DNA from 3 places in the Variovorax sp. AC103 genome. Region 3 is predicted to be linked to each of the others. Evidence: predicted binding sites of a transcription regulator. Region 3 holds the regulator's gene; each other region holds the start of a gene.
The links. The regulator sigma-54, encoded in region 3, starts transcription at its own class of promoters, with help from an activator protein. The targets are predictions, from matches to a motif close to TGGCANGNAANCTGCTTT.

Region 1: the regulator sigma-54 is predicted to act here: its motif matches at 3,430-3,447, upstream of glnA (type I glutamate--ammonia ligase).
Region 2: the regulator sigma-54 is predicted to act here: its motif matches at 4,216-4,233, upstream of AC0IYU_RS33385 (ammonium transporter).

The regions. Positions count from the first base shown of each region.
Region 1 is NZ_CEEDFC010000008.1:152,321-162,379, forward strand. Features, by position in the region: gene ntrC (nitrogen regulation protein NR(I)) at 1-195, opposite strand, end outside; gene glnL (nitrogen regulation protein NR(II)) at 222-1,301, opposite strand; gene AC0IYU_RS14140 (hypothetical protein) at 1,303-1,809, opposite strand; gene glnA (type I glutamate--ammonia ligase) at 1,969-3,384, opposite strand; gene AC0IYU_RS14150 (competence/damage-inducible protein A) at 3,531-4,331, opposite strand; gene AC0IYU_RS14155 (EI24 domain-containing protein) at 4,328-5,224, opposite strand; gene AC0IYU_RS14160 (sterol desaturase family protein) at 5,275-6,249, opposite strand; gene AC0IYU_RS14165 (polysaccharide deacetylase family protein) at 6,260-7,072, opposite strand; gene AC0IYU_RS14170 (YncE family protein) at 7,056-8,063, opposite strand; gene AC0IYU_RS14175 (pseudouridine synthase) at 8,145-8,894, opposite strand; gene ggt (gamma-glutamyltransferase) at 8,956-10,059, opposite strand, start outside.
Region 2 is NZ_CEEDFC010000038.1:13,247-23,305, forward strand. Features, by position in the region: gene AC0IYU_RS33360 (peptidoglycan DD-metalloendopeptidase family protein) at 1-145, shown strand, start outside; gene AC0IYU_RS33365 (restriction endonuclease) at 219-1,175, shown strand; gene AC0IYU_RS33370 (hypothetical protein) at 1,191-1,514, shown strand; gene AC0IYU_RS33375 (DoxX family protein) at 1,504-1,914, opposite strand; gene AC0IYU_RS33380 (M14 family metallopeptidase) at 1,928-2,863, opposite strand; gene AC0IYU_RS33385 (ammonium transporter) at 2,944-4,146, opposite strand; gene AC0IYU_RS33390 (LytTR family DNA-binding domain-containing protein) at 4,297-5,253, opposite strand; gene AC0IYU_RS33395 (acyltransferase family protein) at 5,410-6,660, shown strand; gene AC0IYU_RS33400 (PaaI family thioesterase) at 6,581-7,015, opposite strand; gene AC0IYU_RS33405 (LysR family transcriptional regulator) at 7,131-8,057, opposite strand; gene AC0IYU_RS33410 (alpha/beta fold hydrolase) at 8,178-9,140, shown strand; gene AC0IYU_RS33415 (SDR family NAD(P)-dependent oxidoreductase) at 9,250-10,041, shown strand.
Region 3 is NZ_CEEDFC010000029.1:83,310-93,368, forward strand. Features, by position in the region: gene AC0IYU_RS31195 (LysE family translocator) at 1-448, shown strand, start outside; gene AC0IYU_RS31200 (phospholipase D family protein) at 467-2,077, opposite strand; gene rpoN (RNA polymerase factor sigma-54) at 2,088-3,701, opposite strand; gene lptB (LPS export ABC transporter ATP-binding protein) at 3,719-4,513, opposite strand; gene lptA (lipopolysaccharide transport periplasmic protein LptA) at 4,510-5,223, opposite strand; gene AC0IYU_RS31220 (thiol:disulfide interchange protein DsbA/DsbL) at 5,368-6,015, opposite strand; gene AC0IYU_RS31225 (SPOR domain-containing protein) at 6,169-6,915, opposite strand; gene argS (arginine--tRNA ligase) at 6,924-8,609, opposite strand; gene AC0IYU_RS31235 (hypothetical protein) at 8,745-9,089, shown strand; gene AC0IYU_RS31240 (DUF2214 family protein) at 9,163-9,615, opposite strand; gene AC0IYU_RS31245 (LysR family transcriptional regulator) at 9,683-10,059, opposite strand, start outside.

The sequences.
Region 1 (10,059 bases), on a different contig from region 3:
GGAACCGCCGGGCATGCGGATGTCGCTCACCAGGACCTGGGGGCCTTGCTGTTCGTCGTCGGCGGCCTGCTCGAGTGCGGCAAGCACCTCGCGCGTGTTCGTGAAACTGCGCGTGGGCAGGTCTTCGCGCAGCAGAGCCTTCTCGAGCACGAAGCGAATCGATTGGTCGTCATCAACTATCCAGATCGGCTTCATGCATCTCCTCTGTTGCCGGGGCTGCGCTAAGGCAGCGGTATCAATATCTTGAAATCGGTTCGGCCCGGGACGCTGTCGCACTCGATCACACCGTGATGCTGCTGCACAAAAGTTTGCGCGAGCGTCAGTCCCAGCCCCGTTCCGCCTTCCCTGCCCGAGACGAGCGGATAGAAGATGCGGTCCTTGATCGTGTCCGGCACACCCGGTCCATTGTCAATGACATGCAATTCCAGTGCCAGTCGATACCACTGCTTGTTGAAGATCACCTGACGGGCCACGCGCGTCTTGAAAGTGATCTGCGCATCGCCCGCCGCGCGGCGCTCGGACAGCGCCTGCGCCGCGTTGTGCGCGATGTTGAGCGTGGCCTGGATGAGCTGCTCGCGGTCGCCGCGAAACTCGGGAATCGACACGTCGAAGTCGCGCTCGATGTGCAGGTCGCGCGGAAACTCCGCGAGGATCACGGAACGCACGCGCTCGCACACCTCGTGGATGTTCACGTCGCCCACCACATGCGGGCGGCGGTGCGGCGCGAGCAGGCGGTCGACCAGCGTCTGCAGCCGGTCGGCCTCGTGAATGATGACCTGGGTGTACTCGATGAGGTCGCGCGACTCGACCTCCATCTGCAGCAGCTGCGCCGCGCCGCGAATGCCACCGAGCGGGTTCTTGATCTCGTGCGCGAGGTTGCGGATGAGTTCCTTGTTGGCCTGCGCCTGGTCGATGAGGCGCTCTTCGCGGTCCTGCCGCACCTGGTTCTCGAGCGGCGACATCTCGATGATGAGCTCGCCCTTCTTGTCGCCGTGCGCCAGCGTGACCTGAACGGGCATCAGCTCGTGATTGACGCGGCGCAGGAAGGCCTCGTAGCGCAGCGTCGCAAAGTCGTTGCTGGCGGCGCCGTCGATGGCGGTGCGCAGCACCTGGGGCTCATGGAAACATGCGCCGAACTGCGAGCCCTCGAGGGTGCGTCGCGAGGTGCCCAGAGCGTCTTCGAGGCCTGCGTTGGCAAACAGCACGGAGCCGTTGCTGTTGACCACCGCGATCAGCGTGGACAGCAGGTCGAAGGACTGGAAGCGCGGATTGGCGCCGTTCGCCTTCTTCCCGAACACCATGTTATTGCGGCTGCTTTGCGGGCAGCCGGCCGATTTCGCGGCGGATGCCGGCAATGTCGCTCTCGTTGCGCGCCAGCTCGGCCTTCATTTCGGCGACGCGGTCCAGGTACTTCTGGTAGTTGCGGCCTTCGCTGCCCTGCTTTTCGGGCTCGCCGTTGTTGTAGTCCTTCTGCAGCTCGGCCTGGCGGGCCTCGGCCTTCCTGAGCTCGGCCTCGAGCACCGAGCGGGCCTCGCCGTCACGGGCGCGCTGGTCGACGCCTTCGACGCGCGGGCTGCCGGCCGGCGCGCGCGCCGCAGACGAACCACCCGACGATGCAGAGCCGCCACCCGAGGGCTTCGTGCCCTGCACCACCGTGACGTTGCCGCCTTCCAGCGGCTTGCAGCCCTTTTGCTGGGCCACGCTCGCGTTGTTGGTGTATTCGTTGCCGCAGCGCCAGACGCGTTCCTGCGCAAGCGCCGGCAACGCGATCAATGAACCGGCCAGGAAAATGAGGGAAGCAGTCTTCATGTGTATCGGTAGAGGGGCGCGACAAAGGCGCATTTTCATGCAATTCGACGCCACCGGTGACCAGATGTTCCGCAGCAAGACAAAAGGACGGCCAGGGCCGTCCTTTTGTCTTACTTCCCCTCGGAAGACCGAGGGGAATGGCTGCCTTCGCGCGAGCGATTACAGCGAGTAGTACATGTCGAATTCGACGGGGTGCGTCGCCATGCGGAAGCGCGTGACTTCCTGCATCTTGAGCTCGATGTACGCATCGATGTACGAGTCGGTGAACACGCCACCCTTGGTGAGGAACGCACGGTCCTTGTCGAGGTATTCCAGGGCCTGGTCGAGGCTGTGGCACACGGTCGGGATCAGCGCGTCTTCTTCCGGCGGCAGGTGGTACAGGTCCTTGCTGGCGGCTTCGCCCGGATGGATCTTGTTTTCCACGCCGTCCAGACCGGCCATCAGCAGCGCCGCGAAGCCGAGGTACGGGTTCATCAGCGGATCGGGGAAGCGCGCTTCGACGCGGCGGCCCTTGGGGTTCGCCACGAACGGGATGCGGATCGAGGCCGAGCGGTTCTTGGCCGAGTAGGCCAGCTTCACCGGGGCTTCGAAGCCGGGCACCAGGCGCTTGTAGCTGTTGGTGCCGGGGTTCGTGATGGCGTTCAGGGCACGCGCGTGCTTGATGATGCCGCCGATGTAGTGCAGCGCGAAGTCCGACAGGCCCGCATAGCCGTCGCCGGCGAACAGGTTCTTGCCGTCCTTCCAGACGGACTGGTGCACGTGCATGCCGGAGCCGTTGTCGCCGACGATGGGCTTGGGCATGAAGGTGGCGGTCTTGCCGTAGGCGTGGGCCACGTTGTGGATCACGTACTTCTGCAGCTGGACCCAGTCGGCGCGCTGGACCAGCGTGCTGAACTTGGTGCCGAGTTCCATCTGGCCGGCGTTGGCCACTTCATGGTGATGCACTTCGACCGGGATGCCGAGGGCTTCGAGCACCAGGCACATTTCCGAGCGCATGTCCTGGAAGCTGTCGACCGGGGGCACCGGGAAGTAGCCGCCCTTGACTGCCGGACGGTGGCCGGTGTTGCCGTGTTCGTATTCCTTGTCGGTGTTCCACGAGGCTTCTTCGGAATCGATCTTCACGAAGCAGCCGGACATGTCGTTCTTCCAGCGGACGCCGTCGAACACGAAGAATTCGGGTTCCGGACCGAAGAAGGCGGTGTCGCCCAGGCCCGAAGCCTTCATGTAGGCCTCGGCGCGCTTGGCGAGCGAACGCGGATCGCGCTCGTAGGCCTTGCCGTCTGCCGGGTCGATCACGTCGCAGGTCAGGATCAGCGTCGTTTCTTCGAAGAAGGGGTCGATGTTGGCGGTGTTCGGGTCGGGCATGAGTTGCATGTCCGAGGCTTCGATGCCCTTCCAACCGGCGATGGAGGAACCGTCGAACGCGTGGCCCGAGGTGAATTTGTCTTCATCGAAAGCCGAGACCGGCACGGTGACGTGCTGCTCTTTGCCACGGGTGTCGGTGAAGCGGAAGTCGATGAACTTGACCTCGTTTTCCTTGACGAGCTTGAGTACATCGGCGACGGTCTTTGCCATCAGTTTCTCCTGAGTTGGATGGTGGTTAGGAATACAGGGACGAGGGATGCAGTTTCTGTGCCATTGTCACCTCACGGGATGAGGCCTTGATGAACGCTGCAAACCCCAAATAAAAGCGAAATTTCACCAAATTGGTGCCATCGACATTACCGCACCAATTCGGGTCCGAGCTTGGCATCAAAACCGTGCAAGCCTTCGATGAGCTGGGCATAGGCCGCCTCGAGGCGAACGGGGTCGCCCTTCACGCCAAGCTCGATATGACGGCCATATTCGGGGTGATCGACGCTCGGCAGGCTGAACACCTTGACGCCGGCATGCTGGTCTTCGATGGCCTGCATGAGCGGCGTGAGGGTGGCCTCCATGGCACCGAAAACGATCACTGACTTCTCGGCGACGGCATTTCGGGTGAACAGATCGGCGTAACGGCCGTCGAGCACGGACTCGACCATGGGCCAAGCCATGACCGGGAAGCCCGGCACGAAATGGACGTCCGCCACGCTGAAGCCGGGAATCTTGTTGTACGGGTTGTGGATGAGCGTGGCGCCCTGCGGGAACACGCCCATGTTGAGCCGATGCACGTTGTCGGACCGGTCGGGCTCGTAGGGCACGCCCTGCTCGCGCGCGGTGTCCTGCATGCGCTCGCGGATCAGCAGCTCGGCCTCGGGGTGCAGCGCCAGCGGCACGCCCAGCGCCTTGGCAGCGCACTGGCGGGTGTGGTCGTCGGGCGTGGCACCGATACCGCCGGTCGAGAACACGATGTCGCCCGAGGCAAAGGCACGGGCGAGCGCTGCGGTGATTCGCGCCGGCTCGTCGCCGACGTATTCGGCCCAGCTGAGCTGCAGGCCGCGGGCGGCGAGCAGTTCGATGACCTTCGCCATGTGCTTGTCGGCCCGTTTGCCGGAAAGGATCTCGTCGCCGACGACGATGAGACCGAATGCGCGTGTCATGGTGAACCCCATTGAGAAAGAGCGGCCTTGTTGGCTTGCGCGGCCTCCAGCGCCGGTGTGCCGCCGGCGGCCGACGCCGCAGCCACCTCGCCCACTGCGCGCTGGGCCCGCAACTGCCCGAGCGCGTCGAGGCAGTAGTGGGCGAACCAGAGCGCCGAAAAGGCAAAGACCAGTGTGTAGATCCAGATGGCGATCGGCACCAGAACGAAGAAGGCGGCTGCGAACAGCAGGCCCGACGCCCAGACGAGGCTGGGCGCCGCGCCCAGGTAGCCGCACAGCACGCCGATGCACAGCAGCGGCAGCCGGTGCGCGCGCAGCAGCGCAGCGCGTTCCTCGGGGCTGGCATGGTCGGCCAGCGCGTCGAAGCTCATCACGCGGTAGGTGAGCCAGCCCCAGATGAGCGGCGGAAGAATCAGCACGAGCGGCGGAATGAGCCACAGCGGCATCGACACCACCAGGGCAACCAGCGCAAGGAGGGTGACGCCGAGCGAACGCAGGACGCTGCCGAAAAAAGAGGCGCCCTTCTTTTGCTCGAGCGAGGGAAAGCGGCGCTCGGCCACGAGCCTGGTGAGTGCTGGCGCCATGAACCCGGCCACGATCAGCAGGCAGAGCACCACGATCAGCGGGGTGGCGGCGAACACCACGACCAGCGGCGCCAGCATGCCGGCGACGTCGCCCGAGAACAGCCGCCCGATCCAGGCCCAGAAGCTGGACAGCAGCGGCCAGGCGTCCAGCGCACCGCGCGTCCAGGCCACCGACGCTTCCCAGTAGAAATAGCCGAGACCGGCCGCCAACGCCACCATCAACGCCAATGGAAGCAACGACAGCACGATCACGCGCGGCAGCATGCAGTAGGCGACCGCGCGCCAGAAGGAATCGAGGAGCAGGCGCATGAGGCAGCGAGGATAACGCCTGGGGCGAGCCATCCGGGGGCCGGAGCCCCTTAGCCGCGCCCGACCATTCGCTTCAGGCCGAGCCACTGCTGCGACCAGAAGCCGCGGCCGTACTCGCGCACGCGGCCGTCGGCACCGGGTTCGACCTGGTCGCGGATGCCCGTAGGGTCGTAGCGGTTCTCGAAGTTGGCGGTGCGAAACATCATGTCCCACCAGGGGAGCAGCACGCCGAAGTTGTGGCCGCCCAGCGTGCTCTTGCCGTTGGATTCGTGGCCCAGGCCGATGCTGTGGTGCAACCGATGGAAGCGCGGGCTGATCCACAGCCGCTCGCCGAGAGTACCGAAGCTCAGCCGCAGGTTGGCGTGCTGCAGGCTCTCGCTGAGCTGCGTGAACGCGACGAAGGCGATGAATTGGCCCGGCGCCACGCCGATGAGCTGCGCCACGACGACGATCAGCGTGTCATGGACGATGTCGTCTAGCAGGTGGTTGCGGTCGTCGCTCCACATGGTCATCTGGCGCTGCGAGTGGTGCAGCGAGTGCAGGCCCCACCACCAGTTGAACTGGTGCTGGCCGCGATGGATCCAGTAGCCGACGAAGTCGAGCACCACCAGGTAGATCGCAAACGCGAGCACCGGCACGTCGGTCACGCCGGGCCACACCTCGTCGAGGTGGAAGGTACCCCACCCTGCCGTGCGCAGGCTGCCCATGGCGTCGTCGAAGAAGGGTTGCAGCGTGAAGAAGATGGCCAGGCGGAACAATCCGAGCCGGTGGATCAGCGTGTAGAGCACGTCGATGCGGATGGCCTGACGGTCGACCACAGGCTCCACCGAACGCCAGCGCTGCAGTGGCCCGATCACCGCGATCAGCACCACGATCTGGATGGCGCCGACCAGCAGCCAGCCGGTGGCGTCGAAGGCGTCCTCGGTCCAGCCGCCCAGGCCCACCGCGAAGACCAGCGGTTGCACCACGGCTTCGAAGAACCAGCCCTGCAAGGTGGAAAAAATGTCCGTCAACCACTCGATCACGACAGAAACCTCAAGGATGGGATGCGATCCAGGCGCGGAAGTCGGGGTGCTGGCGCAGGGTCTCGAAGCAGAAGCCCTTGGCCTTCAGGCCGACGATCAGCGGTTCGAGATTGGCCGGCGCCCACGGATCCTTGCGCGACCAGATGCCCAGGTGCGCGAGCAGGATGTCGCCGGGGCGGATGGTGTCGAGCGCCTGGGTGAGGAGCCTGGCATTGCTGAATTTTTCGCTCGGAAGTTCGTCGCCCAGGAAGCCCGCGGGCGCCCAGCCGACGTACTTGTAGCCACAGCCCTCGGCGGCCGCCAGCAGCGCGGGCGAGGTCTTGCCGCCGGGTGCGCGGTACAGGGGCAGCGGCTTCTTGCCGGTGATGGCGGCCAGCCGGTCGGACGATTTGCGGATGTTGGCGCAGTACTCGGCGGCGGTCCAGGTCGATTCCTTGCCGTCCTGCGGACCGGCCGACGGTTTGATGCGAAAGCTCGGCGGCGTGCCCTTGACGTCGGCGCGCCAGTAGGCGTGGTCGTAGGTGTGCGAGCCGAACTCGTTGCCCTCGGCCGCCCTCGCCTTCCACCATGGCGCCCAGTGGTCGTCGAGGCTGTCCCCGTCGGTCTGGGTGCGTTCCGCGGCGGCAAAGAAGGTGACGCGCACGTTCTGCCGCTTGAGCACGTCGGCCACCAGCGGGGCGATGCCCATGTGACCGGTGTCGAAGGTCAGGTAGACCGGCTTCTCGCAAGTGGCCGCGCCCTGCGCCGCCCACGCGCCAGGAATGACGCTTGCGGCCATCAGCAGCGCAAAAGCCGCGCCGATGCGCCTACGTCCGCTTGCCATGGTCCAGTGTCCACACGCCGTGCGGCGAACGGCCGACGTTGACCTGGCGCACCACCTTCTGGGCCACGAGGTCGACCACGGTGAGCTTCTTGGCCCAGCGCGAGGTCACGTACAGCGTCTTGCCGTCGGCCGACACGTCCATGCAATCAGGGCCGCCGGGCACGGCGTAGTTGGCAACGACCTTGAGCGTCGCCAGGTCGATGCGGCTGATGGTGTTGGCCACGCGGTTGCTCACGAACACGGTCTTGCCGTCGCCAGCCGAGCGGAAGGCATGGGCGCCTTTGCCGGTGGGGATCTTGCCGACCAGCTTGGGCTCCGCGCCGGCCACGTCGAACACCTGCACGCCGTCGCCGCCGGTCAGGCCGACCAGCAGTGTCTTGTCGTTGTGCACGCCGAAGATGTCGGCCGGCATCGGGCCGGTGGCGGTGCGCCACTTGACGGTTTGCGTGGGCAGGTCGACCGCGATCATCTCGTCGCTGTCCTGCATCGTCACGTAGGCGATGGTGCTGGTGTTGTCGATCCAGATGTGGCTGGGCGTCTTGCCGCTGGCGATGCGCTTGGCCAGCTTCAGGTCCTTGCCGTCCCAGCGGTACACGTCGACGTGGTTCAGGCGGTTGCCCGCCGTGACGAACCACTTCATGTCACGCGAGAACTGCAGCTGGTACGGATCGATGATGCCGTACACCACGCGCTGCACCGCGGCCGTCTTCGGGTCGAGGAAGGTCAGCGAATCACCGGCCGAATTGGCCACGATGACCGACTTTTCGTCGGGCGTCATGTAGAGGTGATGCGGCTCCTTGCCGGTGGCGATGCGCTGCTTTTCGGTCCAGTCGACCGGATTGATCACGCTCACGCTGGCGTCCAGCGAGTTGAGCACGAAGATCGGCGGTGGTTCGGCCGGTGCTGCGGTTGCGGTGTGCGCCGCCAGAACCGTCAGACAGGAAAAAATCAGAGCCGCGAGGCGGCCGTTCGGTCGAGCAGGAAGTCGCAAGGGAAGGTTCCGAGAGAGAGCTGACGATCTTAACGATCCGGACTTAAGGCTGGCTGACCGGGCGGGCGCTCTTTCTCTCCCCTATTTCGGTGGTTTGGCGGGTTTCGAGGGCGCGCGCAGCGCCGCGACCTCTTCGGCCGTGAGCCAGCGCCACTGCCCCGGCGCCAATGCCTCGGGCAGCGCCAGGTCGCCGATGCGCGAACGGTGCAGCCCTTCGACCCGGTTGCCGACCGCGGCCAGCATGCGCTTGACCTGGTGGTACTTGCCTTCGGTCAGCGTGAGCCGCAGGTGCAGCGGGCTGTCCGATTCGCAGGCGGCGGCGCGCACGGGCTTGGGGTCGTCGTCGAGCACCACGCCGGCCAGCAACTTCGCGATCTGCGCCTCGTCGACCGGGTGCTTGGCCGTCACCTCGTAGACCTTGGGCACGTGGTGCTTCGGCGAGCCCATCTTGTGGATGAACTGGCCGTCGTCGGTCATCAGCAGCAGCCCGGTGGTGTCCTGGTCGAGCCGGCCAATGGCCTGCACGCCCTGTACCGCGCCCTTGTTGGGGCGAAGGCGCAAGGGGGACGGCAGCAGCGTGTAGATGCTCGGGTAGGTCGAGGGCTTCTGCGAACACTCGGTGCCGGACGGCTTGTGCAGCATCAGGTAGGCCTTCTCGTGGTACGCCCACGCGGTGCCCTGGACGGTGAAAAGCAGGCCTTCGGGGTCGAGGTCGGCGAAAGGATCGGTCACGGCCCGGCCGTCGATGGCCACGTGGCCTTGCTGCGCAAGGCCCGCGCAGACGCGCCGTGTGCCGAAGCCCTGGGTGTAGAGAATGTCTTGCAGGTGCATAGGAAATGAAAAAAGCGGCCGCGCCCACAAGGGCACGACCGCCTTCAAGTGTGCCGCAGGTTCAGTAGCCCGCCGCCAGGCCCGTGTTGCGGCGCGGGTCGTTGGCACCGTAGAAGCGGTTGTTGCCGACCGGCTTGCCGCCCAGCGAAGGTGCGCCCACGATGATCGCCGCGAGGTGGTTGGCCGGCTGCGGCACGCCCAGGTTGTGGCCCATGTCGGTCAGGATCTTGCGCGTGTCGGGGCTGATGGCGAAGGTCTCGACGTTGGTGACGTCAGGCAGCCATTGCTGGTGGAAGCGCGGCGCATCGACGGCTTCCTGCACGTTCATGCCGTAGTCGACCACGTTCAGGATGGTGTGCAGCACGGCCGTGATGATGCGGCTGCCGCCCGGCGTGCCGACCACGAACACGGGCTTGCCGTCCTTCGACACGATGGTCGGGCTCATGGAGCTCAGCGGGCGCTTGCCCGGGGCGATCGCGTTGGCTTCGCCCTGCACCAGGCCGTACATGTTGGGCACGCCGATCTTCGAGGTGAAGTCGTCCATCTCGTTGTTCAGCAGCACGCCGGTCTTGGCGGCCGTGACTTTGGCGCCGAACCAGTCGTTCAGCGTGTAGGTGACGGAGACGGCATTGCCCCACTGGTCGGTGATCGAGTAGTGCGTGGTGTTGCTGCCTTCGTGCGGCGCGACGCCGGGCTTGATGTCCTTCGACACACCGGCCTTCTTCGGGTCGATGGCGGCGCGGATCTTCTCGGCGTAGCCCTTGTCGAGCAGGCGGTCGAGCGGGTTCTTCACGAAGTCGGGGTCGCCCAGGTAGCTGTTGCGGTCCACGTAGGCGTGGCGCATGGCCTCGATCTGGTAGTGCACCGACTGCGCCGATCGGAAGCCCAGGTCCTTGAGCGGGTAGCCTTCGAGGATGTTGAGCATCTCGCAGATGATCACGCCGCCCGAGCTGGGCGGCGGCGCCGACACCACGCGGTAGCCGCGGTAGTCGCACTCCACGGGGGCGAGTTCGCGCGTCTTGTACTGGTCGAGGTCGGCCTGGGTGATGATGCCCTTGCCGGCCTGGCTGGAAGCCACGATGGCATTGCCGACCCAGCCCTTGTAGAAGCCGTCGGGGCCCTTGGCGCTGACCTCCTTCAACGTCTTGGCCAGGTCCTTCTGCAC
Region 2 (10,059 bases), on a different contig from region 3:
GGAAGTGAAGGTCGGCGATGTACTGAAGACCGGGCAGGCGCTGGCCGCGGTGGGCGCAACCGGGCGGGTGACAGGGCCGCATCTGCATTGGGGTGTGATGCTGAATCGGGCGATGGTGGATCCGGCGTTGTTCGTTGCGGCTTGAGTACTCACCCTGAGTCCCGGATTCCCCTCGCCTCCTAAACTCGCGCTACTCAAACAAGGGGCGGGTGGGTGCGATGGCCAAACAGACAAGAGCCGGGCGGCGCCGTGAGCGCGCAAGGAATGAACTGGCAGGCAAGGGGTGGACGGTCGTTATCGTCGGCGTCCTGCTGCTTGTGGGCCCGAGCTTCATGCAGGGCTCCATCGTCGGCACGCTCGGGCTGGCGCTTCGACCGGCTGGTTGGGGGGCGCTGACGGTTGGCGTGGTGTTGCTGGGGCTGCATTACCTTCTGGCCCGCAAGGCAGCGATCCCGACGCTTCCGGACACGGAGCGCGTTGCGCAGCAGTCGCCCATCGCCAAGGTCGCCCAACCCACGCCACCGCCTTCTGTCCAGCGGCGGGAACCCGCCTTTGCTTCAACGCCATCCGAACCGAAGCGCCCGCCTCCAGACCCCGCACCGCAGCACGTGCAGCAATGGAGCCCCGCCGTGCTCGCCGCCATCGAATGGCGTCGCTTCGAGGCCTTGTGCGAAGCGCTCTACGCGCAGGCTGGTTTCACCACGCGCAGCCAGTCGCATGGCGCCGACGGCGGCATCGACATCTGGCTTCACTCCAAGCACAGCGAGGTGCCTCGCATCGTTCAATGCAAGCACTGGCAAAGCAAGGTCGTGGGCGTGAAGGAGATGCGCGCGTTTTTTGGCGTGATGGCGTCGCATCAGTTGAAGAGCGGCACCTACGTGACCAGCTCCGCCTTCTCAGCCGATGCCGCAGCCTTCGCCAAGCAAAACGGCATCCACGCGCAGGACGGTGCCGCCCTGCTCAAGCTGATTGGCCAGCGCACGCCCGAGCAGCAGGCCGCATTGCTCGCGGTGGCTCATGAAGGCGAATACTGGCGTCCCACCTGTGCAAGCTGCGGCACGAAGATGGTCGAGAGAAACTCGTCCAGGAACGAAGGCAGCTTCTGGGGGTGCGCCAACTATCCGAAGTGCCGAGGCAGGACGATTCCGAAGTCCAAGGCATCTGCAACTGCCTGAGTCACCAGGCGAACCATGGCCGATCAACCTCTTTTCACCGAAGCCTGCCTCGACGCGACCTGTTCCCGCGCCACCCGTCGCGAAACCCTGGCAATCCTCAACACCCGCCTGCACCCCGCCCTGCAGAAAATCGTCGCAGCCGAAGTCGCCTCGGGCAACCGCGTCGTCGACGTCGGCATCGACTGGCCCGATGCGGGCTCGGTGCACGTGACGCTACACAACCACTTCGACAACCGCCACGCGAACGCCGAAGCCGTCTTCAGCCTCTGCGACGACCCGCATTACTGGCACGCCGACTACAGCACCGCGGCCAAGCCGACGCACATGCTCATCTGCTGACCGGCGTCTTCTTGGGCCACGCAGACGTGCTCCAGGCAATCAGCGCCAGCAACGCCACCTGCACCGGCAACCGCACCACCAGCGCCCAGTACGGCACGTTCGCAAACAGCTCCGGTCTCTGCAGCATGTAGAAATGCGCCGGCGTCACCGCAAGGGTGAGCAGGAACAGCCCGACGCCCGCAGCCCGCCGCGTCGGCCGCCACAGCAGCCCGGCCGCCCCGAGCAGCTCGAACACCCCGCTCACCAGCACGGCCGCGCGGGGCCACGGGATGTACGGGGGCACGATGCGCATCTCGGTCTCGGTCAGCGCGAAGTGCGCCACGCCGCCGATGGCGAACCACAGGAAGACGAACGCGAGCCCCGCCACGCGCCAGCGGCTCATGGCGGGCACCGCGTTCATCGAGCGGCCGGCCTCACAGCGGCTTGGTGAGGTACACCGCCTCGCGCCCGACGATCGTGCGCTGCGCGGGCATGAAGATCGTGCAGTCGTCGCACAGCGCGCGAATTTCTTCCGCGCCGTTGGTCGCGATCAGCTCGCCCTTGGCGAAGGTCTCGAAGCCGATCAGCGGGCGCACGAAGGCAAAGTCTTCCGACTTGATGACGTAGGTCTGCAGCAGCTCGAAGCGCCGTTGCGGCTCGGGCGCCGGGTTGGCCGGGTTCTGGTCGACCAGACCGAAGTAAGCAAGAAAGTCGCAGGTGACGGCGGTCGCCAGTTCCGACGCCGAGCGCAGGAAGTGCTGGCCGCACTCGACCACCATCGCCACGCCCTTGCCGTCCGGGCCGCCGTGGCTGCCGTACTGGATCAGCGGCGTGCCCGAGCCCAGGCCGTCCGGCATCACGAGGTGCACCGACGGGCGGCCGATGGCCAGCGCGACCTTGGCGTTGCGCTCGAAGGCCGGGTACACCCAGAACGGCACCACCGGCTGGCTGGTCGAGTGGATGTCCAGGATGTGGTCGGCCGCGTCCACCACCGGGCGCAGGATGCGCGCGCGGCGCAGCTCGGGGCTGTCTTCCGTGCCGTCGAGCCACTCGGGCGACCAGATGCGGTTGAGGTTGTGCACGATCTGGCGGCTGTCGTAGGGCGACTCTTCCTTGAACGACTCGTAGGCGTCGATGTTGGCGAAGGCCACCGTGAGCGTGCCGATCTTGGGGCGCACGTTGTTGTCGAGCAGGTGCGTGGCGGCCGTCATGCCGCAGATCTCGTTGCCGTGCGTGAGCGCGTTGATCAGCACGTGCGGGCCGGGCTTGCCGGACTCGAAGCGGTGCACGTAGTCGATGCCGACGTTGCCCTTGCGGTAGGCGGAGAGATCGCGGGGGAGGACTTCGAGGGCGGGGGGAGATTGGGTCATGAGGCTGTGGGGAGTGGACGAAGCAGCAGGCAAGTTTGCTACAGATAGCCGTTTCGCGCCTCGCACGCCGCCAGGGCCCATTACCAGTTCACCTCCCGCTCCGGCGTCGCCGAAATGTGGTGTATCGACAGGTCCGCCCCGTCGAATTCCTCTTCCTGCGTGAGCCGCAGCCCCACCGCCTTTTTCAGCGCGCCATACACCGCCCAGCCCGCCAGTCCCGCCCACGCCACCCCCATCACCGTGCCGATGAGCTGCGCCCACAGGTTCACCCCGCCGATGCCGCCCAGCGCCTGCGTGCCGAAGATGCCCGCCGCAATGCCGCCCCAGGTGCCGCACAGGCCGTGCAGCGGCCACACGCCGAGCACGTCGTCGATCTTCCATTTGTTCTGCACCAGCGTGAACATGCTGACGAAGATGGCGCCGGCCACGCCGCCCACCACCAGCGCGCCCAGCGGGTGCATCAGGTCGGAGCCCGCGCACACGGCCACCAGACCCGCGAGCGGGCCGTTGTAGACGAAGCCCGGGTCGTTCTTGCCCATGGCCAGGGCCACCAGCGTGCCGCCGACCATCGCCATCAGCGAGTTGACGGCCACCAGCCCCGAGATCTTGTCGATGCTCTGCGCGCTCATCACGTTGAAGCCGAACCAGCCCACGCACAGCACCCACGCGCCCAGCGCCAGGAACGGAATGTTCGACGGCGGATGCGCGCTGAGCGAGCCGTCGCCGCGGTAGCGGTTGCGGCGCGCGCCCAGCAGCAGCACGGCCGGCAGCGCGAGCCAGCCGCCCACGGCGTGCACGACCACGGAACCGGCGAAGTCATGGAACTCGTGCCCCGTGAGCGAGGCGATCCAGCCCTGGATGCCGAAGTGCCGGTTCCAGGCGATGCCCTCGTACAACGGATAGACGAAGCCGACGATCACGGCCGTGGCGATGAGCTGCGGCCAGAACTTGGCGCGCTCGGCAATGCCGCCCGAGATGATGGCCGGGATGGCCGCCGCGAAGGTGAGCAGGAAGAAGAACTTCACCAGCTCGTAGCCGCTTCTTGCCGCCAGTTCGGTGGCACTCACGAAGAAATGCGTGCCGTAGGCCACGCCATAGCCCACCAGGAAGTACACGATGGTCGACACCGAGAAGTCGACCAGGATCTTCACCAGCGCATTGACCTGGTTCTTCTTGCGCACGGTGCCCAGTTCGAGAAAGGCAAAACCGGCGTGCATGGCCAACACCATGATGGCGCCGAGAAGAATGAACAGCGCGTCAGCGCCCTGTTTGAGTGCATCCATGGGAGCTTCTTGCAGTTTTTGGTTTGAATTGGTGCGCCGCACCCGAATCACTCGGAGCGGCGGCCAAAGCAAGCAAAAATGGTGCCTGAAGGCTCTTTGATGGTGCGATATGAACCAAACAAGGGCCTTCCGGGCCCTTCGCGCACCGGATCAGCTCGCGCCGGCGCGCAGCGCGTCGCGGTAGCGGCGGCTGCAGGGCACGGTGGTGCCGTCGTGCATGTGCAGCCGGGCGTCGCCGCCGTCCAGCGGCTCGATTTCCTTGATGCGGCCCAGGTTGATCGCATGGCTGCGGTGCACGCGCGCGAAGGTGGCGGGGTCGAGCTGGGCCAGGAAGTCGGTGAGCGTGGCGCGCAGCAGGTAGTCGTGGCCGTTCACATGCAGGCCGACGTAGTTGCCTTCGGCCTGCAGCCAGTCGATGTCGGTGGCGGCAATGAGGAATTCGCGGCGCAGCTTGCGCACCAGGAAGCGCTCGGGCCGGGCGGGCGGCGGCGGCGATGGCGATGTCGCGGGCGCATCCGGCACGGAGGGCTCGGCTCCGTCCGGTTCCGACTGCACCTGATGCGGTGCCGGCACACTGGACGCGCCCTCCTCCGGCGCATCGAGCACCCGCGCCTCCCCCTGCAGCCGCAGCAGGAACAGCCGGTACGCCCAGATGCCGAAGACGATGCTGGCGTACGCGCGCACGTCCTTCAGATACTCGTAGCCCCACTGCGCGGCCCAGCCGGCAAAGTCGTAGTGCGCGCCGGCCAGGGCGTAGACCAGCGCCCTCAGCCCGAACATGCCCGCCACGTGGGCCAGGCTGAACGCCACGCTGGCCGCCCCATGCAACACCAGAAAGCGCGCCAGATGGCCGCGCACCAGCGGCGACAGCCGGCGCTCGATGAAGACCAGCGCAGGCACCAGCAGCAACAGCATCAGGTGGCTGGACACCTCCCAGGCGATGACCTCCCAGTTGGCGGCCGGCACGGCGCGGGTGCGCATGTCGACGATGGCCACCATCGTGCCGAACACGGCCTGCAACCCCATGAGCACGATCCAGAACGCCACCTCCACGGGACGGCGGATCGGCTCGTAGCGTTCGTACAGGTTCTTGCGTGGGTCGCCCATGGGCTGGAATTCTCGCGAAAAGGGGTCCAGGGGCGGCCGGGTTTCGTCCCTCCGGGCCACCGCTCGTCACAAAGCGGGGGCGGTCCGTCCCACAGGCGCGCCGCGCGGCGTCCATGGGCCGGAGCATCGCGGCTTCTTTGCTTCGAGGAGCCTGCGATGAGCACCACCACCACCCCGGACGCCCGCCGTCACGACATCGACGCCCTGCGCGCCATGGCCTTCCTGTTCGTCATCCTGTATCACGTGGGCATGTACTACGTGGCCGGCTGGCACTGGCACCTGAAGAGCCCGCATGCCGCCGAATGGCTGCAATGGCCGATGGTGGCGCTCAACCTCTGGCGCATGGACCTGGTGTTCCTGGTCTCGGGCGTCTCGCTCGGCTTCCTGAGCCGGGGCCAGGGCACCTGGGCGCTGCTGCGCAGCCGGGGCGTGCGGCTGATGCTGCCGCTGGCCTTCGGCATGGCGGTGATCGTGCCGTACCAGGCCTATGCACAGGGCGTGGCCAACGGGCTGGTGGCGCCGGGCTTCGGCGCCTTTCTGCTGCGCTACCTGCCGATGACCGCGCCCTGGCCCAGGCAGGCCTTCGACGGCGCGGAATTCGGCATCACATGGAACCACCTCTGGTACCTGCCCTACCTGTTCGCGTACACGGCGCTGGTCGCGCTGACGCTGCCGCTGTGGCGTTGCGCCGCCGGGCAGTGGCTGCGCCGCGCGTTCAACGGGCTGCGCGGCTGGAGGCTGCTGTTGCTGCCGGTGGTGCCGTTGCTTGTCTTCACGATGCTGCTGGCCGCGCGCTTTCCGGGCACCCACAACTTCGTGCGCGACTTTCATTTGCACAGCATCTACTTCACGCTGTTTCTCTACGGCTACTGGATGGGCGTGGACACAGGCCTGGACACGGGGATATGGAAGGAGCTGGAGCGTCTGCGCCGCGTATCGCTGGCGCTGGCCGTGGCGGTGATCGCCGTGTTCATCGCATTGCGCGCCGGCGCGAAGGGTCCGGTGACGGGCCCGGTGGCCGACCTGCTGCGCGTGCTCTACCTGTGGCTGATGGTCGCCACCATCTTGGGCCACGCCCACCGCCACCTGAACCGGCCGTGGCCGTGGCTGCGTTGGGCCAACGAGTCGGTGTACCCGTGGTACGTGCTGCACCAGACGCTGATCGTCGTCGGCATCACCGTGCTGGCACCGCTCGCACTCGGCCCGGTCGTCGAGCCCGCCCTGCTGGTGGCCTCGACGCTTGCAGGTTGCTGGCTGCTGACCGACGGGCTGATCCGCCGCGTCGGCTTCCTGCGGCCGCTGTTCGGGCTGAAGCGCGCGAAGAAGCCTAGGCAGCCGGCTTCGCCGCAGCCACTTTCGGATCGTCCACCGGAACCAGGATGGCGTTCCCCGTCGCCACGAGCTTGAGCGCATCGCCTTCGCCCTGCGCATAGAGCTCGGCGGTCGCGAACACCTGCTTGCGCCCCGCCTTCACCACCCGCCCGCGCGCCACGAACGCGCGGCCCACGGCGGGCGAGATGCAGTTCACCGAGAAATGAGACGCCAGCACGCGCCCCGCCACGGTGGCGGCCGCGAAGCCGCTCACGGTGTCGAGCAACGCGCCGATCAGCCCCGCGTGCAGGAAGCCGGCGTACTGGCCCATGTCTTCCTCGCGAAAGTTCATGCGCAACTCGGCTTCCCCGTTGGCGGCGCTGACGGCCTCGAAGCCCGCCCAGCGGTTGAAGGCGGCGGTCTTGTTGATGGCCTGGATGGTGTCGAGCATGGCGGTGTGTCCTGGGGTTGACGGCAATGCAGTCCACTCTAGGAAGCACCGCCGGCATCCGCCGTCGCGCGCGCGACGAGACACGCGCACGCGGTTACCTTGGCGACACAGAGACTCATCTGTCCACCGCTGCCACCTCGCCTTCCACCAGTGGCGAGTCTTGAAACGCATCGACCAGAAAGTCGACCATCACCCGCACCTTCGCGCTGAGGTGCCGACGGCTTGCATAGATCGCCAGGATGTCGACGGGCGGCATGTGATAGCCGGGCATGACCTCGACCAATCGACCGGCCCGCACATCCTTGCCGATCACGAAGCTCGGTTGCCAGATGACGCCGGCACCGGCGAGCGCCGCGGCGCGGGCGGTCTCGCCATTGTTGGCGCGCAGGGCCCAGCGCACGCGCACCGATTCCAGCGTTCCGCCGGGGCCGGCGAACTGCCACTCGTCGGAGGTTGCACCGTAGGTGTAGCCGAGGCACGGATGCCGGGCAAGGTCTGCCGGGACCTCGGGCATGCCATGGGCCGCAAGGTATCCGGGCGAGGCGCAGACCATGTTGGGCGAGCGGCCCAGGCGGCGTGCGATGTGGTTGCCCGAGGTGGTGCGCGAGATGCGGATGGCCAGGTCGTAGCCCTCTTCGACGATGTCGACCACGCGGTCGATGAGCGCAATGTCGAGCTCGACGTCGGGGTACTTCGCCATGAACTTCGGCCACAGGGGCGTCAGCACCAGGCTGCCGAAACTCAGGGGCGCGTTGATGCGCAGGCGCCCTCGCGGCTGCAGCGACGCGGTGGTCGCCAGGGCCTCGGTCTCCGCGACTTCTTCAAGGATCGACTTCGCCCGGTCGAAGAGCGCTTCGCCGCCTTCGGTGAGCGACAGGCGGCGCGATGTGCGGTTGATGAGCCGCGTGCGCAAGTGGGCCTCCAGCTCGTTGACGTAGCGCGTCACGTTGGCCGGGGAGGTGTCCAGCGCGTCGGCCGCCTTGGTGAAACTGCCCCGCGCCACCACGGTGACGAACACCTCGTAAGCACGCAATCGGTCCATGAGCGCCTCGTCCAATCATTCATGAAAGCTGAATGAGTAAACCACTTTTGGGCTCTTTCTGGAAGTGAAGCTGAATCATAAATTCACGTCACTCCACAACCGACAGAAAGGAAGTTCCGCATGACCCCCACCAATTCGACCCCCGCCGCCCCGGCGCCCACCCGCCGTACGCTGCTTGCCGGCGCGGTCGCCGTCGGCGCCGCCCTGACCCTGGGCCGCGCCGCACACGCGGCACCCGCCGCCGACGCGGTGCCGGGCTTCCGCTCGGGCAGCGCGGAGGTGAACGGCACGCGCATCCACTACCGCATCGGCGGCAGCGGGCCGACCGTCGTGCTGCTGCACGGCTACGCTGAGACCGGGCACATGTGGAACCCGCTGATGCCGCTGCTCGCCAGGACGCACACCGTGGTCGTGCCCGACCTTCGGGGGGCGGGCGATTCCTCCAAGCCCGAGACGGGCTATGGCAAGAAGAACATGGCCGTCGACATCCACGAGCTGGTGCGCTCGCTCGGCATTCGCAGCGTGAGCATCGTCGGCCACGACATCGGCCTGATGGTGGCCTACGCGTATGCCGCGCAGTTTCCTTCGGAGACCGACAAGGTGGTGCTCATGGACGCCTTCCTGCCCGGCATCGGCGCATGGCAGAACGTCTGGCTCCTGCGCGACCTGTGGCATTTCCATTTCCACGGTGCAACGCCGCTGGCGCTTGTGAAGGGGCGCGAGCGCATCTACTTCGAGCACTTCTGGAATGACTTCGCGGCCGACCCCAGGCACTCGGTGCCCGAAGCCGACCGCCAGTTCTACGCCAGGGCCTACGCGCAACCCGGCGGCATGCGTGCGGGGTTTGAATATTTCAAGGCTTTCGAGCAGGATGCGGCCGAGTTCGCCGAACTGGGCAAGACGCCGCTGCCCATGCCGATGCTGGTGCTCTCCGGCGAGAAGGCCGGCGGAACCTTCCTGATCGAACAGGCGAGGATGGTCGCGACCCAGGTGCAGGGCGTGATCGTCAAAGGCTCCGGACACTGGCTGATGGAAGAGGCGCCAGAGCAGGTCATTCCGGCATTGGTCAACTTCCTGGGCTAGCGGCAAAGCCGCCTCGGCAGGGGCACGACAGAAACCTCGCCGCCCTGCGTGCGGCACGAACAGCAGAACTCGACGAACACGACCGTCAATTCAACCAAGGAGAACCTAAATGGACCTGCAACTCGATGGAAAGCTCGCCCTGGTGAGCGGAAGCACCGCCGGCATCGGCTACGCAATTGCGCACACGCTGGCCCAGGAAGGCGCAAGCGTGATCGTGAACGGCAGATCGCAGGCGGCGGTCGACGAGGCGGTGGACCGCATCCGCTCGGAAACGAAAGGCACGGTGCTCGGCCATGCCGGCGACCTCAGCCGGGCGGACGCCGCCGAGGAGCTCGTGCGCCGCCACGCCGGCATCGGCATCCTGGTCAACAACCTGGGCATCTTCGAGGCCAAGGCCTTCGAAGATATTCCCGATGAAGACTGGCAGCGCTTCTTCGACGTCAACGTGCTGAGCGGCGTTCGCCTTGCACGCCTGGTGCTGCGGCAGATGAAGCGGGCGAACTGGGGCCGGATCATCTTCATCTCGAGCGAAAGCGCGGTGCAGATCCCGACCGAGATGATTCACTACGGCATGACGAAGACCGCGCAACTCGCGGTGTCGCGCGGGCTGGCGGAATCGGTCGCCGGGACGAACATCACCGTCAACAGCGTGCTGCCGGGTCCGACGAAATCGCGCGGCGTCGGCGACTTCGTGGAAGGCATGGCACGCTCGAGCGACAAGAGCTTCGAGCAGGTCGAGGCAGAGTTCTTCGAGCACGTTCGCCCGACCTCGCTGATCAAGCGCTTCGCTTCGCCGCAGGAGGTGGCCTCGCTCGTGGCCTACGTGGCAAGTCCGCTCGCGTCGGCGACCACGGGCGCGGCCCTTCGCGTCGACGGCGGCGTCGTCAAGAGCGCCTTCTGACGAAGGCGCAACAGGAGA
Region 3 (10,059 bases):
CCTGTACCTCGCCATCAAGGGCTTCGGCGGCGCCTACCTGGTGTACCTGGGTGTGCGCATCTGGCGCGGCGCGCGGCAGCCGCTGGCCATGGCGGCGGTGCCCCCGGGGGGTACCTCGCCAAGCGCGCAGGGTAGTGGCGCACACCCCTTGCGCACCTTCCTTGTCGGCCTGGCCACCCAGGTCAGCAACCCGAAGACAGCGGTGGTCTACGCCAGCATCTTCGCGGCCTTCCTGCCGCGCGACGTGCCGCTGGTGCTGGCGCTGTCCGTGCCGGTGGTCATCTTCTGCATCGAGACCGGGTGGTACACCGTCGTCGCGCTGGCCCTTTCTTCAGCGGCGCCGCGCTCGGCCTACCTGCGCTACAAGGCCTGGATCGACCGCGCCGCGGGCGGCGTGATGGGGCTGCTGGGCCTGCGGCTGATGTGGTCGGCCGTCAGCGGCAAGTGACGGGCGGCAAGCGCACCGCTAGAGCAGGCTTTCGGGCGTCAGCGGCGCCAAAATCTCGAGCATCGTGCGGTCCCACAAGCCCGAGTCAGGCTCCTCGGTCAGCACGGTGAGCTTGCCGGCGTCGTCGCTGGTCCACTCGATGCGCGACTCGTTGCTGCCCTCGGCAAAGCGCAGCCGGTAGGCGCCCTGCTGCTTGAGCACGTCGAGCAGCTTGAGCATCTGCTGCGCCATTTCGGGGCTGTGGATGATCAGCCCGATCTCGGTGTTGGCCGACTCGGAGCGCGGGTCGAAATTCATCGAGCCGACGAACAGTGTGCGCCGGTCGATCACCGCCGACTTGGCATGCAGCCGCCCCACCGAGGTGCCGAACAGCCCGAGCCGCACGCTGCGCCGGGTGCGGCTGGAACTCAGCTCGTACAGGTCGGCGCCCAGCTTGAGCATGTCGGGCCGGTAGCGGCGGTAGGCGGTGTGCACCAGCGGCTCGTCGGTGGCGGCCAGCGAGTTGGTGACCACGCTGATCTTCACGTTGCGCCGGCGAATCTCGCGCATCACCTCCAGCCCGGTGGCGCCGGGAATCAGGTACGGCGAGACGATGGTCACCTCGGAGCGCGCACGGCGCATCTGCTCGACCACGTTGTAACGCACGCTGTCGACGTCCAGCAGCGGCACGCCGCCGTAGGAAGCCGTCTTGCCGATCACGCGGTCGGGCGAATCGGCGTAGGCCTCGGCCAGGGTCCAGATCAGGTTGAGCTTGCCGGTGTTCAGGTCGTCCGCCATCGGGCTGTAGCCGAGCAGGTCGTTGGGCGCGGGGGGCGGCGGGGGTGGCGTGGTGTCGGGGCCGGTGGCGGCCTCGAAGCGGCGCTGCAGTTCGTCGCGCGGCACATCGGTGCGCACCACGGAGCCGATGGGCCGCACGTAGACGCTGTTCCAGTACTGGTCGAACAGGCTGCCCAGCCGCGGGATGAGCGCGCCGGTCACGAAGGTGTCCAGGTCGAGGAAGTTCTCGCCCGCGGTGCGCCGGAAGTACTGGTTGCCGATGTTGCGCCCGCCCGCCACCGCCATCGCGCCGTCGGCGATGAACAGCTTGTTGTGCATGCGGCGGTTCACGCGGCTGAAGTCGAACAGCGAGGCGGTGAAGCGCTTCAGGATGCTGCCGCGCCCGGCCGGGAACGGGTTGAACAGGCGCAGCTCGACGTTGGGCGTGGCGGCAAAGGCCAGCAGCAGCTCGTCCTCGCCCGAGGTGTAGAGGTCGTCCATCAGCAGGCGCACCCGCACACCGCGCAGCGCGGCGTCGCGCAGGGTGCGCAACAGGTAGCGGCCGGTCTCGTCGTTCTCGATCTGGTAGTACTGCACGTCGAGCGTGCGCTGGGCGCGGCGCGCCAGCTGGATGCGGGTATCGAAGGCGAAGTCGCCGCCGGGCATGAGGCGAAAGCCGCTCAGGTCGGGGTCGGGCTGGGCCCCCAGCGCGATCTTGCCCAGGGCGGTATCGGCCGACACGGCGATGGCCTTGACGGCGGGGCGCGGCGCCTCGTCGGGCAAGGTGGCGCAGCCGGCGAACAGCAGCACGGCCACCAAGGCGAAGAACCCGAGCCCCCGGCGCGACATCGGATGCGGGCGGCCAGGGCTCATGGTCGGCTTGCTACAGCGCCTTGCGCAGGTTGGCGGGCGCGATGCGCAGCGCCTCGCGGTACTTGGCCACGGTGCGGCGTGCGCACTCGATGCCCTGCTCTTTCAGCATCTCGGAAATCTGGCTGTCCGACAGCGGCTTCTTGATGCTTTCCGAGCTGACGAACTGCTTGATGAGCGCGCGCACCGCGGTGCTCGACGCATTGCCGCCGGTCTCGGTGCCCAGCGCCGAGCCGAAGAAGTACTTGAGCTCGACCGTGCCGAACGGCGTGGACATGTACTTGGCCGTGGTCACGCGCGAGATGGTCGACTCGTGCAGGCCCAGCTCGTCGGCAATCTCGCGCAGCACCAGCGGGCGCATCGCGAGCTCGCCGTGCACGAAGTAGCTCTTCTGGCGCTCGACGATGGCGTTGCTCACGCGCAGGATGGTGTCGAAGCGCTGCTGGATGTTCTTGATGAACCAGCGCGCCTCCTGCAGCCGCTGCGACAGCGCCTGGCTGCCCTCGCCCTTGTGCGCCTTGAGAGCGCCCGCGTAGATGTCGTGCACGCGCAGGCGCGGCATGACCTCCGGATTCAGCATGACGCGGAACTTGATGTTGGTGCCGCGGCCGGTCTTGGTGACGATCACGTCCGGCACCACGATGTTGCGCTCCACGTCCACGAAGCGCCGGCCCGGCTTGGGCTCCAGCCGCGCAATGATCTGCAGCGCCAGGCGCACCAGCTCTTCGCTGGTGCGGGTGAGCGTGGCCAGGCGCTTGAAGTCGCGACGCGCCAAGAGTTCCATCGACTGCTTGCACACGGCCATGGCGGTCTTGCGGACCAGCTGCTCCTGCTCGGTCTCGTCCGGGCGGGCCAGCGCGCGCAGCTGGATGCCCAGGCATTCGCCCAGGTCGCGCGCGCCCACGCCCACGGGCTCCAGGCTTTGCAGCAGGCCGAGCGCCACCTGGAAGTGGTGCACGAGGTCGTCGAACTGGTCGTTGTCGTCGCCAGCCAGGCCCGAGGCCAGCGCGGGCAGCGAGTCTTCGAGGTAGCCGTCGTCGTTGAGCGACTCGATCAGGAAGCGCAGCGCGGCGCTGTCGTTCTCGTTCAGGCGCAGGCTCAGCGCCTGGCGGTGCAGGAACGACTGCAGCGACTCCTGGCTGCGCGCGAGCTCGGTGGCGTCGGCGCGCTCATCGTCGCCCAGGTTGTTCTGGCGCGCGGGGGCGTCGCTGCCCCACTCGCTGTCGTCGGGCGCGGCCATGTCGACGGTGCCGTCGCCTTCCCAGTCGGGCTCGCGCTCGGTGATTTCCGTGGCCGGGCCGTCGGAGTCGGCGGTGCTGGTGGTCGTCTCAGTGGACGAAGCAGAGGTGCTGGCCGCCGGCGGCGCGAAGTCGCTTTCACCTTCGATGCCGTCGCCTCCATCGCCGCCGCCGTCATCGCGCGGGACCGGCGCATCGGCCGCGTCGAGCCCGAATTCCTCGCGCGCCGCCTCTTCCGCGGTGCGTTCGAGGAACGGGTTCTCGTCCAGCATCTGCTCGACCTCCTGGCTCAGTTCGAGCGTGGAGAGCTGCAGCAGCCGGATCGACTGTTGCAGCTGCGGCGTCAATGCCAGGTGCTGCGAGACGCGAAGGGACAGCCCTTGCTTCATGGAGAGCCCACCCGCCCTTACATCCGGAAGTGCTCGCCAAGGTAGACGCGTCGTACCTCGGCGTTGTCGACGATCTCCGAAGGCGTGCCTTGTGCCAGCACATGCCCGTCGCTGATGATGAACGCGTGGTCGCAGATGCCCAGCGTCTCACGCACGTTGTGGTCGGTGATGAGCACGCCGATGCCGCGTTCCTTCAGGAAACTGATGATCCGCTGGATCTCGATCACCGCGATCGGGTCGATGCCGGCGAAGGGCTCGTCCAGCAGGATGAAGCGCGGCTGCGTGGCCAGCGCGCGTGCAATCTCCACGCGGCGGCGCTCGCCGCCCGACAGCGCGAGCGCGGGCGAATCGCGCAGGTGGTCGACCCGCAGGTCGGACAACAGTTCGGACAGGCGCTCCTCGATGTGCTGCCTGGACAGCGGCGCCATCTTGCCGTTGGCGTCGGGCTCGCTCTGCAGCTCCAGCACGGCGCGCACGTTTTCCTCGACGGTGAGCTTGCGGAAGATCGAGGCTTCCTGCGGCAGGTAGCTCAGGCCCATGCGGGCGCGCCGGTGGATCGGCATGTGCGCGATGGGCTCGCCGTCGATGGTGATCTGGCCCGCGTCGGCACGCACCAGCCCCACGATCATGTAGAACGAGGTGGTCTTGCCCGCGCCGTTGGGCCCGAGCAGCCCGACCACTTCGCCCTTCTGCACGTCGAGCGAGACGTCCTTCACCACCGTGCGGCTGCCATAGCTCTTCTTCAGGCCGCGCGCCACCAGGCGGCTGCCCGGCGCGCCGTTGGCGTCGTGCGTTCCAGCGGTTTCGATCACTTGCGGGTTTCTCCGTCGTCGAGCGTGGTGCTCTGGCGCAGGCCCTTGCCGGGCGCCGGGGTGGGTGCCGGCGGCGCAGCCTTCGCGCCCGCCGGGGCCGAGGCACCGGCGGCCGGCGCGGCCGCGGCCTTGGGGGTCAGGATGGTCCTCACGCGCCCGCCGGGGGTGGACGCGTTGACGGCGGTGTTCGCCGGCACGGTGGAACCGTTGACGGTGTAGGTGTCGTTGCTCTGGTCGTAGACGATCAGCGCGCCCTGGCTCTCGTCGTTCGGCGTGGCGCCCAGCAGGCGGCGCATGACGGCGTTGCGGATGAACTTGACGTTGTCGGCGCGGCTGTCGTACTCGATGACTTCGGACTCGCCCTCGATCCATTCGTCGGGCGCATTGCGCTTCTGCTTGTAGTAGGCGCGCTTGCCGGGCGCCGCCGTGACCACGCCGTACTGGTAGCCCTCGGCGTCCTGGCGCACGTCCATGCGCGCGCCGCGGATGATGATCGTGCCCTTCGTGACCAGCACGTTGCCGGTGAACACGCTGGTCTGTTTCAGGTCGTCGTAACGCATGGCGTCCGACTCGATGTTCATCGGCTTGGTGCGGTCGGCGGTTTCGGCCAGGGCGCCCGAGGCGAAGCCGGCCAGCAGCAGCGCGGCGGCAGCCAGGCGGCCGATGCAACGGAGGAAGGAGGGAGTGGTGGGGTAAGAATGCAATGTCATAGAGGCACGAAACTTGCTCGGCATTGTATGCGGCTGATTGCGCCAGCCCCGCACGCACAGATGAAAAAGCCCGCCGAAGCGGGCCAGGTATCCCTTGCAAAAAGGGGAGAAGGCAGCGGCAGTCAATGCGCGCAGCCCCGGGGGTCAGCCTTTTTTCGCTTCGCCGATCAGGTAGTTGACGACCTGCAGCACCTTGGTCATGTTACCGGCGGTCTCGCCATCCACATACCAGCGGCCGGCCACGGCCATCGCCGGCACGCCCGCCACCTTGTAGGCGTCGGTCATCTGCGAGGCGCGCTTGGCCTTGCTGGCCACGCTGAACGAGGTGAAGGTTTCCTTGAACTTGGCGCCGTCCAGGCCGTTGGCCGAAGCCCAGGCAATGATGTTGGCGTCGCCGTTCACGTTCTGGCGCTGGGCATGGATGGCGCTGAACACCTTCGGCTGGAATTCGTCGACCTTGCCCATGGCCTCGAGCGCGTAGTACAGGCGCTGCTTGGCTTCGACGTCGTTGCCCACGAACGGCACGGGAATGCGGCGGAAGGCGACTTCCTTCGGCAGCGTCTTGGCCCAGGCTTCGAGCGCCGGTTCGAAGTCGTTGCAATGCGGGCAGTTGTACGAGAAGAACTCGACCACTTCGATCTTGCCGGCCGGTGCGTCGACCGGTGCGCGCTTGTCGAGCACCAGGTACTCGGTGCCTGCCTTGGGCGCGCGCGCCTGGGCGTGGGCCGGATTGGCGGCCAGGGACAGCAGCCCGAGCGAAGTGGCGGCCAGCGAAAAGTCACGACGTTTCATTGAAAGGGTTCTCCAGTTGGTACGGCAGACTGAGCCGGCGCGCGGCGGGGAGTTCCCGCGCAGCCGGTGCGCCCGGGCGCGATCGGGTCGATGAATCGTGGCGGCAAACGCCGCGGCGCGAAGCTTAAGGGCTATTCGTGTCGGAGGCCGGGGTCAGCGCTGCACGCGCACCAGCGCCGACTCCATGCCGCCGCCGTCGAGCCGGTCCTTCAGGCGGTCGGCATCGTCCTTCTTGTTGAACGGGCCGGCGCGCACACGGTAGACGGTGCGGCCCGCCTGCTCACGCTCGGTGACCCGGGCCTCCACGCCCATCAGCGACAGCTTGGCGCGCTGCGCCTCGGCGTCGTCGGTGGTGCGGAAGGCGCCGGCCTGCACGAAGTACATGAACGGATCGGCGCCGGAGCTGCTGGCGGCGTTGCTGTTGGTGCTGCTGCTCGGCGCAGCCGACGCGGTGGTCACGCTGCCCGAGCGCGCGCGGGCGAGGTCGCCCAGCGGGTCGTTCGAAGCCGGCAGCGCGTTGGCCTCGGCCGGCACCGGCGCCGTGCGTGGTGGCTTGGGCGCCACCACCACGGGCACCGGCGGTGCGGTCGTGGGCGGCGGGGCGCCTGGGGCCACGGCGGCGGCCGGCTCGCCGGTGACCGGGTTGACCGGACCGGTGGCGACCGGCGCGGGCTTGGCTGCACCGGCCTTGCCGGCCAGCGGCGCATTCGGGTCCCAGTCGCGGTTCTTGCGGGCTTCGGCCTCGTCCTGTTCGGCGCCGCCCTTTTGCGTCTTGGTCACGAACGGGATCGGCACCTTGGTCACATAGACCGCGATGCCCAGCGCGACGCCAAGGCCGAGCACCAGCCCGATGATCAGGCCGATGACGATGTTGCCGCGTTGTCTGGTTGTCTTCTTCATGGTGAGGTTCACATCTTGCTCGGCGCACTGACGCCGAGAATCGCGAGGCCATTGTGCAGCACCTGCGCGGTCGCGGCGACCAGCGCCAGGCGGGCCAGCTTGACCTGCTCGTCGTCGACCAGGATGCGCTCGGCGTCGTAGTAGCTGTGGTAGCTGGCGGCCAGTTCGCGCAGGTAGAAAGTGACGTCGTGCGGTGCAAAGTCCTTGGCCGCGGCCGTCAGCATGGCCGGGTACCTGGCGAGCAGCAGCATCAGCGCCTGGGCCGCCGGGCTTTCCAGCGGCGTCAGGTCGACGCTCTTCAGCGTGGCGGTGTCACCGCCCCAGCCGGCCAGCACCGAGCAGATGCGCGCATGCGCGTACTGCACGTAGTACACCGGGTTGTCGTTGTTCTTGGTGACGGCCAGGTCGACGTCGAAGGTGTACTCGGTGTCGGGCTTGCGGCTGAGCAGGAAGAAGCGCACGGCGTCGGTGCTGGTCCACTCGATCAGGTCGCGCAGCGTGACGTAGCTGCCCGCGCGCTTGCTGATCTTGACCTCTTCGCCGCCCTTCATCACGCGCACCATGGTGTGCAGCACGTAGTCGGGGTAGCCCTCGGGAATGCCTTCGCCAGCCGCCTGCAGCCCGGCACGCACGCGCGCGATGGTGCCGTGGTGGTCGGTGCCCTGGATGTTGATGACCTTGTGGAAGCCGCGCTCCCACTTGGCGATGTGATAGGCGACGTCGGGCACGAAGTACGTGTACGTACCGTCCTGCTTCTTCATCACGCGGTCCTTGTCGTCGCCGTAATCGGTCGACCTGAGCCACAGCGCGCCGTCCTGCTCGTAGGTCTTGCCGGCGGCCACCAGCCTGGCCACGGCCGCCTCGACGCGACCGCTGGTGTACAGGCTGGACTCCAGGTAGTACTGGTCGAAGCGCACGCGGAAGGCCTGCAGGTCCAGGTCCTGTTCGCGGCGCAGGTAGGCCACGGCGAACTCGCGGATGGCGTCCAGGTCCTCGATGTCGCCGCTGCCGGTGACCTCGCGGTCTTCGGACTTGACGGTCTTCTTCGCCTTGAAGTCTTCGGCGATGTCGGCGATGTAGTCGCCGTTGTAGGCCGGGGCTTTTTCGCCGCTGGGCCATTCGGCGTCGCCCGGCTTGAAGCCGCGCGCGCGCAGCTGGGTGCTGTTGGCCAGCGTCTGGATCTGCACGCCGGCGTCGTTGTAGTAGTACTCGCGCCAGACGTTTTCGCCCTGCGAGGCGCGCAGGTTGCAGATGGCGTCGCCCAGCGCCGCCTGGCGGCCGTGGCCCACGTGCAGGGGGCCGGTCGGGTTGGCCGAGACGAACTCCACCAGCACCTTCTCGCCCGTGGCCGGCTGCCGGCCGAAGGCCTCGCCCGCGGACAGCACTTCGCGCACGATCTGCTGCTTGGCGGCCGTCTTGAGGCGGATGTTGAGAAAACCGGGGCCGGCGATCTCGATGGCCTCGACCCATTGGCCGAAAGCGGGGGTGGCGAGCAGCGCGGTGCTCAGACGCTCGGCCAGCTCGCGGGGCTTCTGGCCCAGCGGTTTGGCGAGCTGCATGGCGGCCGTGCTGGCGAAATCGCCATGGGCAGCCACCTTGGGCGACTCGAACGCGGCTTTGGAGCCAGCGCCGGGCGAGAGGGATTCGAGCGTGTTCGCGAGCGCCGCGAGCAGCTCCTGTTTGACCAATAGCATCCGGGAATTTTACCGGGGGCAAACCCGGACTCAGTTGACGATCGTCATCCGATTGTTGCCTTCGCTCGTTAGGGTGGTCGGCCCCGGGGCGGGGCAACCGTCACTCCACCCAACCTTGCAAGGACACATCCCACCATGAAAAAGCTCCTTTCCCTGGTCGCCTCCACCGTCGCGCTCGGCGCCTGCCTGTCGTTCAGCGCCTTTGCGCAGGACAAGGCCGCCGCGCCCGCGGCAGCACCCGCCGCCATGGCCGCCCCCGCCGCCGGCGGCAGCTGCGACGCCAAGGCCATCGACAAGAACGGCAAACCCCTGGCCGGCGCCGCCAAGGCCAGCTCCATCAAGAAGTGCGAGAAAGACACCAAGGCTGCCGCCGCTCCCGCCTGCGCCGCCAAGGCCATGGACAAGAACGGCAAGCCGCTGGCCGGCGCCGCCAAGAACAGCTTCGTCAAGAAGTGCGAAGCGGACGCAGCCAAGGGCTGAAACAGCGTTGCGCTGAAGTTGTCGCGCAGCAGGCCCGCCGAGTGCGGGCCTTTTTCATGCGCGAGGCGCGAAGCTACTTGCCGAAACCGCGCGCCAGGAACACGGCCACCAGCGGAATCAGCGCGATCAGGTGGGCCTGCACCATCACCAGCTTGCGCGTCTTCCTGATGTCTTCTTCGGCCGGCAGCTTGCCGGTGGCGCGCAGCGTCTTGCGCCAGCGGAAGTAGGTCAGCGTCGGAAAGATCGAGAGCACGCCGACGATGATGAAGAGCCCCAGCTTCACGTGCAGCAGCGGGTTGGTCCAGTACCAGGCCGTGCCCTTCACGCCCCACCAGGTGCGCGCGAGACCGGTGGCGAGCACCGCGATGGCGGCGATGCCGTAGACCATGTCGACCTTGGCGAGCCGCTCGACCACGGCCGCGTTGAGCCACTGCACGCGGCACAGGGCCGCTTCGCTCGAAATGAACACGACCATCGTGAGGATGGACAGCAGGTGCAGGTACGCGAGGATGGCTTCGAGGGTCATTCGATGGCTTTCTGCTCAATGCACTGGGTTTGCAATTGAGAACAGATTGTGCCGCCGCCAGGTTGCGCTACGCCCTGCCGCCCCAGAATTCCGGGTTGCCGTACTGCTCCTTGAGGAAATCAAGCCACAGCCGCACGCGCAGCGGCAGGTGCTTGGCGCCCGCGAACACCGCGTAGATGCCGTTGGGCGGCGCGGCGAACTCGTCGAGCAGCGGCACCAGCAGGCCGGCGTCGATCTCGGCCTCGACCTCCCAGGTGCTGCGCCAGGCAATGCCGTGGCCGGCCAGGCACCAGTCGTGCAGCACCTGGCCGTCGGAGCAGTCGAGCGGGCCGCTGGGGCGCAGGTGGATCAGCTCCTGCGCGCCGCCCTCGGTGGCAATGCGAAAAGCCCAGCCGCGCGTTTGCGAGGCGTCGCTCGACAGCGTGAGGCAGGCAAAGCGCGACA